DNA from 2 places in the Desulfosporosinus sp. FKA genome. Region 2 is predicted to be linked to the other one. Evidence: predicted binding sites of a transcription regulator. Region 2 holds the regulator's gene; the other holds the start of a gene.
The links. The regulator LexA, encoded in region 2, represses DNA repair genes until DNA is damaged. The targets are predictions, from matches to a motif close to CNAACANNTGTTNG.
Positions count from the first base shown of each region.

Region 1: a site for LexA is predicted at 2,754-2,767, ahead of uvrB (excinuclease ABC subunit UvrB). Genes of this name have one in related genera too.

Region 1 is NZ_NAHZ01000032.1:199,208-203,643, reverse strand. It holds gene uvrA (excinuclease ABC subunit UvrA) at 1-386, opposite strand, end outside; gene uvrB (excinuclease ABC subunit UvrB) at 435-2,483, opposite strand; gene B5771_RS17935 (substrate-binding domain-containing protein) at 2,936-4,327, opposite strand.
Region 2 is NZ_NAHZ01000033.1:150,385-154,820, reverse strand. It holds gene B5771_RS20035 (hypothetical protein) at 180-593, opposite strand; gene B5771_RS24850 (hypothetical protein) at 798-1,037, opposite strand; gene B5771_RS20025 (M23 family metallopeptidase) at 1,111-1,983, opposite strand; gene lexA (transcriptional repressor LexA) at 2,099-2,716, shown strand; gene B5771_RS20015 (D-alanine--D-alanine ligase family protein) at 3,006-4,109, opposite strand; gene lepB (signal peptidase I) at 4,240-4,436, opposite strand, start outside.

The sequences.
Region 1 (4,436 bases), on a different contig from region 2:
ATTTCACGTCCGCATTTTGGACAGTGGGGGTGACCTATACGAGCATATAACAAACGCAAATAATCCGAAACTTCCGTTGCCGTTCCCACCGTTGAACGGGGATTTCGATTCGTTGTTTTCTGATCAATGGAAATTGCCGGCGAAAGGCCCTCGATGGAATCGACATCCGGCTTGTCCATTTGCCCTAAAAACTGCCGGGCGTAGGCAGAAAGAGATTCTACATATCTCCGCTGACCTTCAGCATAGATCGTATCAAAAGCCAGCGACGATTTTCCGGAACCAGACAAGCCGGTAATTACAACCAGTTTGTCCCGGGGGATATCAATATTAATATTCTTCAAATTATGGGCGCGTGCTCCACGCACACGCAAGTATTCTTGGCTCATGATTGCCTCCTAAATTGTATATACGGGACAAGAGATCCACTCCCTTGTCTAACTTGTTTTCTTTCTCTTTTTACTATTACTTTTAGCCCGGTTGTAACGACTGCCGCTTCCGCGCTGCTGGCTTGTCATCTTATACTTATTTTCTTCACCTTTTAATTCTATCATCGCATCACGAATTTCTGCGGCTCGTTCAAAATCTAGGTTTTGAGCAGCGAGACGCATTTCTTGCTCTAAGCTCGCAATAAGGGCAGCCAGCTCCTCAGGCGGAAGCTGCGATCCGTATGCTTGTTTGGTTTCGGCCACTTTTGTTGCTTCCGGCGCATCATGAACTATCTTGCGAATCGTTTGCGGGATAATTCCCATCTTCTCATTATAAGCCATTTGAATTGCCCGGCGTCGATTTGTCTCATCGAGGGCAACTTGCATCGATTGAGTTATCTTATCTCCGTACATGATGACCTTTCCTTGGGCATTACGCGCGGCGCGGCCAATGGTCTGGATCAGTGAGCGATCCGATCTGAGGAAGCCTTCTTTGTCAGCATCAAGAATGGCTACCAGGGAAACTTCAGGCAAATCCAGTCCTTCCCTCAGAAGATTGATCCCGACAACAACGTCAATCATGCCCAGGCGCAGCTCGCGCAGGATTTCCACACGTTCTAGGGTCTTAATATCAGAATGAAGGTATTTTACCTTTATTTCCAGATTTTTTAAATAATCGGTCAAATCCTCAGCCATTTTTTTGGTCAGCGTAGTAATTAGGACTCTTTCGCTGCGAGAAATTCTCTCGCGGATTTCTCCCAATAGATCATCAATCTGACCTTTCGTCGGACGGACCACCACTTCCGGATCCAGGAGACCCGTTGGGCGGATAATTTGTTCAACGACTGTCGGGCAGTGAGCTAGTTCATAAGGACCAGGTGTAGCACTGACAAAAACTATTTGGTTAATTATCCTTTCGAACTCGGCAAAGGTCAAGGGGCGGTTATCTAAAGCAGATGGAAGCCTAAAGCCAAAATCTACGAGCGTAGTCTTCCGTGAACGGTCTCCTTCGTACATTCCTCTCACCTGGGGAATTGAAACATGAGACTCATCGACAAAAAGCAAGAAATCTTCCGGGAAATAGTGGAGCAAGGTATAAGGCGTCTCTCCCGGTTCACGGAACGTTAAATGTCGGGAGTAATTTTCAATCCCGTTGCAAAAGCCCATTTCTCTGAGCATTTCCAAATCATACCGTGTCCTCTGTTCAAGACGTTGGGCCTCTAAGAGTTTATTTTGCGATTGCAATACCTGCAGACGTTCAGTTAATTCGAGTTCAATATTCTCTGCAGCCTTCATGACCTTTTCGTGGGCAGTTACATAGTGAGAATTAGGGAAAATTGCAACATGGTTTCTTTCGCCTAATATTTCCCCTGTTAAAACATTGATTTCGTAAATGTGTTCAATTTCATCACCGAACATCTCGACCCGAAGAACTTTTTCACTAGACGATGCCGGATAAACTTCTACAACGTCACCGCGCACACGAAAAGTTCCCCGAGTAAAAGCGATGTCATTGCGGTCATATTGAATTGAAATCAATTTGCGTAAAATATCATTGCGGTCAATAACTTGTCCCTGTCGCAAAGAAAGCACCAGATCACGATACTCCTCAGGTGAACCCAAACCATAAATGCAGGAAACGCTGGCAACTACCAGAACATCTCGCCGCTCGAAAAGTGCCGCCGTAGCGGAGTGACGCAATTTTTCTATCTCGTCGTTAATTGAAGCATCCTTCTCAATAAAGGTATCGCTGGAGGGAACGTAAGCCTCCGGCTGATAATAATCGTAATAACTCACAAAATACTCGACGGCATTTTCCGGGAAATACTCTTTAAATTCACTATAGAGCTGCGCCGCTAATGTTTTATTATGGGCCAGAACAAGGGTTGGCCTTTGGACTTTCGTGATAATGTTTGCCATGGTAAAAGTCTTACCCGAGCCGGTGACCCCAAGCAAGGTTTGAAAACGCCGTCCTTCCTTCACGCCGGCTGTCAAAGATTCGACGGCTTGGGGTTGATCCCCCGAAGATTGGTATGGAGCATGCAAACGAAATTCCATCCTTCGATCCCCTTTATAAAAGCAAGATAATTACAATAAGATATCTCTTATTTGGAAATATGCAAGTTAGTATTTAACTCAATGATAAAGCATATAATTATAATTTTTCTAAGTTTATTTTACCTCTAAAGAGATGTACATTCAACAAATCAGACCTTAGTTTACTTAGGCAGCCCTAAGATCCTTATTATTCTTAACCTTTCCGAAATTATCTAAGAGAAATAGCGGTTGTTGATCTGATACTTATTTTACTACATAGAGAACAACTTTGGAACTGATGTTCCGGTAATATTTTGAGACGGCGCTTCATCTTACCTATAGAGGATGGGAGTCTCTCGCTGGGCAATGTTAAAAGCTCCTCCTTTTAGTAAATAGTTTTTCATTGTTAAACCGTCTACTAAAAGGGGAGCTGCCCAGTATGTTCCCCCTGAATCATTTTTTATATGGTTTTATCAGCCTCCGCTGTCTCCGCTGCCTCCACTGCCTACTTTTTCTTGAGCTGCCTGATCTCCCTGGCCTTGCGACGAACTTTGTGAGGATTGAGCTTTTTGTTCTTGCTGCAACATTTCCGGGGGCACCGTTTTAACTTGTTCATTGGTTGTTTTTTCGGTTCCAATGACTTTTCCCTGGCCATCTAAATACTCTCGCGTAGTTTCCGTCTTAACTGTTTCCGTAACTTTTTTTACCCCCGGAGGAACATTGCTTGAATTTTGGCCTTGATTATCGCCGCCGCCTGACCCTTGCTGATCCCCTCCTTTGCTTTTACTGTCTCCCTGGGTTTTGCTGTCTCCTTGGCTTTTGCTCTGTGGTTTAGCCTTTGCGGTCTGCTGTTTTTGATCTTGTTCTGCACTCTGCATCGTTTTAACATAACTCTTTTGAATAACAGCCAGATTTTCCGGAGTCACTGTTTTAACTTGAATTATCTTGGCAGGAATTTCTCCTTGCTCGCTGGTAATAGAATCGCTGATATCAAGAGGCTCTTTGTTAATAATTTTTTGAGCCCACTGAAAGGCGTTTGCACCTTGGAGATAGGGGTTGGTATCCACATCACTCACCTGACTTCCACTCGCCATCCGTTCCAGGGAAGGGATAGTTGCCTGCCCTCCAATCAACAAAACCTTTTTAGCTAATTGTAATTGTTTCAAAGCATCGCTGGCGGCTTCCTCCAATTTTGCCGTATGAGCCAAAACAGCCTGAACCTTTCCGGAATTTTTTTGCAAGTAATCAGTCAGGCTTTGCTTAACCGTTGATTCCGATCCCGAAGGACTGGCAAACGTTTGCAGAGATATTTTTGGGTACTTGCTGAGCACCGATTTATTCCCGGCCAAAAGTTCTTGTGAACCTGTCTCACTGGGATCGCCCTGTAAAATGACGACTTGCCCCTCTGAAACTTTGCTTACCAGAGCTTGGGCCATAAGCTCACCCGTTTTTTCTTGATCCGGCGTTACTACTCCTGCGAGGTTAATGCCTGCCGGTACTTGACTGAGAGCTAGGACGGGGACTTTATTCGTCTGGGCATTTTTTAAGAGATTGGCGTTCCCTGCCTGATAGATCAAAACTTTAGCCCCTTTTAAGGCTGAATCATCTCCGGATCCGCTGGCGCCAAGATATTTGACTTTAACCTCTTCTTTCTTTGCCAAATCATCAATGCCTTTAGTAATCAGCAATTTATTAGGATCATTATCATTTAACGAAACTGCTATAGTTGAAGTTTTCGACGTGCTGGCTGAAGAAGTTTTGTTTTTGTTGCCTAAAAGGGCTTGAAGACCACAGCCACTTGTGGTTAAACTAAGACATAAACAAAAACTGAAAAAACTAACTAGGGTTCGTTTTCTTTTTGCCATGGAAACGCTCCTTTCGAACTCCTAATTTTGTCTTGCCTTTAGTTTTCCCTTGTCCTTTAAAATAATGCAGTTTGTCCAACTGCTTGTTTAAGTGACATTTGACTATTTC
Region 2 (4,436 bases):
CATATGGTCCTCCCCAATAATTAAGCCAGTATGGCCACGTCCATACAAGACCCAGAGTTGGCATTTTCCACCCCCCAATCATTACGATCGTATCATTTTGAAATGGCTTGACTCAGTAATAGCATATTCATAATGTTGGTTTTATGTTAATGACTACCTTTTTAGGTGTGGCTACATCATCACGCTGTAGTGCGTATCGCTCTTTTCTTTTCAAACTCCGCCCATCGTTCTTCCATTGACATTGCTCGAGTCTTCTTTCCTTTAGGAACATTATTATCGGTTTCTTGTTTACTGGAAACGAGGTCTGTTGCAGAGTTCTCCGCTTGGCACGTCTCTTCTTTAGACTGCCCTTTAATTTCTTCTTTTGTTTCTTCTTTTGATTCTTCTATTTCCGCCACCACCCGTGCAATTCTGGCGCTTGTTTCTCTTATCCGCTCATCAATTATACTTTCCTTTCTTACATAACTAAGAATTTTTCTCTGTAGCAAAACAATCACTGCTATTAGTACTAAAATGGACAGACCTTCCAGTAATTCAAATAAATTAACCTGAAAACTGATCCTGCGACAAGATTCAATTATTTGATTAATCATATGTTTAGTCCACCTCAATCCTAATTTAAGTGTTATTAACACGGATACTAAATTGTTAATCTTATTTTCTATAAACAGTCAATAATTACCTTCCGGAATATTGTAATATATTGTAAAATCGCTTCTTTTTTTAGATGTATCATAACAGAACCCCTATATTGGAGTTTCCAACATAGGGGTTTTGCTCTTCTCTTCTTAAGACCCTTATCGATGTTTAAAAGTATAGTTTATGCCTTTTCTACGGAGTCTTTTCCCAGAACTTCGATCTTCCTTATTTATTAGTATATCATCAATTCCGATTTCGGCATAATCACCTTCAAGAGTGTCTATACACTGACAACAATTATCACATATTTTACTTGGGTCAAGATCGCAGCGATCACACTCACCACAATCTGTGCAAAGCCGGTCTTCCAAAATACATGGTTTACCAATTGTTTTCAAGTTTATCAATCCCTCAGAATTTAGTTATTTTTATGAGTTATCGGCTATTGGATTTATGTCATTTTCTATCATATCATAAAATACCGACTCTGGACAAAATTAATAAATTCCTTTCATCCTTGGAAAGATTAAGAATCGCCGCGTTGATTCGCTGATCAGCCCAATATTGCCAGACAACGAGAAAAGGATAAGGATTTATCCACTGACCATTTGGGAGTTCAATACCTAAATGAAGATGATCAGGTGTCGTCAAAGCATCTCCCGTATGACCCATAGTTCCAACGTCTTCACCTGCTTCAATTCGTTTTCCTTTTACCAATTTAGACGATATTGTTGCCAAATGAGCGTAATAATAATAATTTCCATCATCGCCGCGAACTCCAACTCGTTCTCCACCCAGGCGATTCCATCCCAGCTGTTCTATTCTTCCACCACAAATGTTGATTATCGGAGTACCCTCCGGAGCAAAAAGGTCCGTCCCCTCATGAACACGTTTGCCTCCTTCACGATCCGCACCGAAACTATCTTCAAACCATGTCTTTCCAACTACCGGGAATCTGTACCTGCCTGGCGTGAGATATTGAACGTGAACTAATATATCTCGACGTCTTGTTACTAGATTCTTTGTTGGCAGAGGAATATTCCCCCAGGATAAGTTTTGGAAAGAAATCTTATTTTTGAGCTGTTCGATTAAGAATTGAGTCTCTTGGGGAGAAAGTGTTGAACGAATTGCCAGCAGATCCTCCCAGGAAACTACTTTGCCGGACCGATACTCTTGGGAACATTCCTTCACGAGGTTAGGAGAAATCGAGAGCAAGTAAGGATATATATCCTTATCTTGGCTGGGAGAACGATGGAGTAAGTTCCAAAAAACCAAGGCTGCAGCCATCAGACAAAGAATTTGAGTCAATGCTATGAAATAATTCCACTGAACCTTAGTTCGCAAATTATCATCTCCTTTTCTCTAGCTTTCCTCTTTAATTCACTGGTTTCGAACATTTGTTTGCGCTTTGTTTCAAGGAATGGTAAAATATACATAACTATAAGTAGGGAGTGAAAATATGTATCCAGATTTATCAGAACGACAAACTAGAATCTTGGATTTTATTAAGCAAGAAATCCACAAAAAAGGATATCCCCCTTCCGTTAGAGAAATCGGCGAAGCTGTTGGGTTATTGTCTAGTTCTACAGTTCATGGGCATCTTCAAACTCTTGAGGATAAAGGATATATTCGGAGAGATCCCACGAAACCAAGGGCCATCGAGATTTTAGACGACACCAGTGACACTCTCGACTCAAGGAAAGTTGTTCATATTCCAATTATTGGTCGCGTAACGGCAGGGCAGCCCATTTTGGCTGTAGAAAATATGGAAGGAACGTTTCCCTTGCCTGCTGACCTCGTCCATCAGGAAAATGTTTTTATGCTGCGAGTTCAGGGGGAAAGCATGATTGAGGCTGGAATCCTAGATGGAGACTTAATTATCGTTCATCAGCAAAATGAAGCGCGCAATGGAGAAATTGTCGTTGCCTTAATTGGAGACGAAGCAACAGTAAAGCGATTTTTTAAAGAAAGAACACTCATTCGTCTTCAACCTGAAAACTCGGCAATGGAACCCATCTACTCCCAAGATGTTTCGATTTTAGGCAAGGTCATCGGTGTTTTTCGCACCCTGCATTAACTCCAAACTCCCTAATTAAGATATGCATCATCCCTCTTACTTAGGTTAAGTACTCACGAACTTAAGTGAACTCGTTCAGCTAAAGCTGAACATCGGGGCTTCGGTGAGGGACTCTAAATAGTAAAGTGGAAAAATAATGGGCTGGAACAAACGTCTTTCTCATTTGCTCCAGCCCATTGCTTTATAAACTAATCCAATTGTATGAATCCCACTTCTACAAGTGGGCGTGATTCCCATACCATGAACCATGCTTCGTTGCGCTTGCAGGGCGCACATAGCATTTGGTTCACTAATCTTTTGATATTTTGCTCTTTTGTTTTTCCTCAAACCGTTCAAATCCCAAGGTAATTAAATGATCAATCAGTTTGGCGTAGGGAATGCCTGTTGCATCCCAAAGTTTCGGGTACATTGAAATCTCAGTAAATCCCGGCAAGGTATTAATCTCATTGAGGATAATTTCATTCTTGTCTGTCAGGAAAAAATCCACACGGCTGAGGCCGCTTGCATCAACTGCACGATACGCTTCAATGGCCATACTCTGTAATTGTTCAATGATGAATTGAGGAAGAGGCGCCGGTATTTTCAAACTGGAACCAATATCCGAATATTTTGCTTCATAAGAATAGAATTCTTCTGCCGGCAAAATTTCACCGGGCAATGAGGCCTTCGGGTCATCATTGCCTAAGACAGCAACTTCGATTTCTCTGCCCACGATATTCTCTTCGACGACAACTTTACGATCATAAGTCGTCGCCAAGTTTAAAGCTTGAATCAGTTCTGAACTGTTATGGGCCTTGGAAATACCCACGCTGGAGCCTAAATTGGCTGGTTTCACAAAACATGGATATCCTATTTTAGCTTCAATGGCTGACACCCAAGCCTCCGGCTGCTTCAAGTAATCAGAACGCAGAAATGTCAGGTAATTGGCTAAAGGAAGTTTTTTATCCAGGAATACCACTTTCATGCGGTCTTTGTCCATGCCGAGAGAAGACCCGAGGACACCTGAACCTGCATAGGGAACATTGGCCATTTCTAAAAGTCCTTGCAGCGTTCCATCTTCCCCATAGGGTCCATGAAGGACTGGAAAAACAAAGTCAAATTTACCCTCATTAGGAAGTGTTCGGCCATCTAAGGCAATAAAGCGCGGATCGGATGGATCAAGTACAAGAGTTACTTGGGGAGACTGATTGCTCCCAGAAAACCCCTCCCTAATAATATCTTGAGGGAGAACACCCCAGAACCATTGGCCTTGCTTGTTAATTCCGATAGTTTCAACATCATAGCGATTGCGATCAATCGCTTTAAAAATAGATTGAGCAGAGTTTAGAGAAACTTCGTGCTCCCCTGAACGCCCGCCAAAGATTAGAATCACACGGATTTTGTGATTTTCCACAATCCCCCACCCTCTCATAAGTATTCGTTTAACTATAATTTTCTGCTTGATTATGTTAGTAAGTAACACTAGTTATGGTGATAAGATTCATCACTTTAGTATATGCCGCAAATTTAAAAAAGCTCCCACCTTAGCGGGCGAGAGCTCCAAAATGATCAAGCGGCCAATAGCGGAACAATGTACGGCCCGTAATATTTTTTATCGGTAAAAAACCCCAAACCCTTGAATCATCACTGTTATTTCTGTTATCACCCATAACGAATACAGAATCCTTAGGAACAACTACGGGACCAAAATCATTTTTTGATTTTTCTAAGATATAGGGTT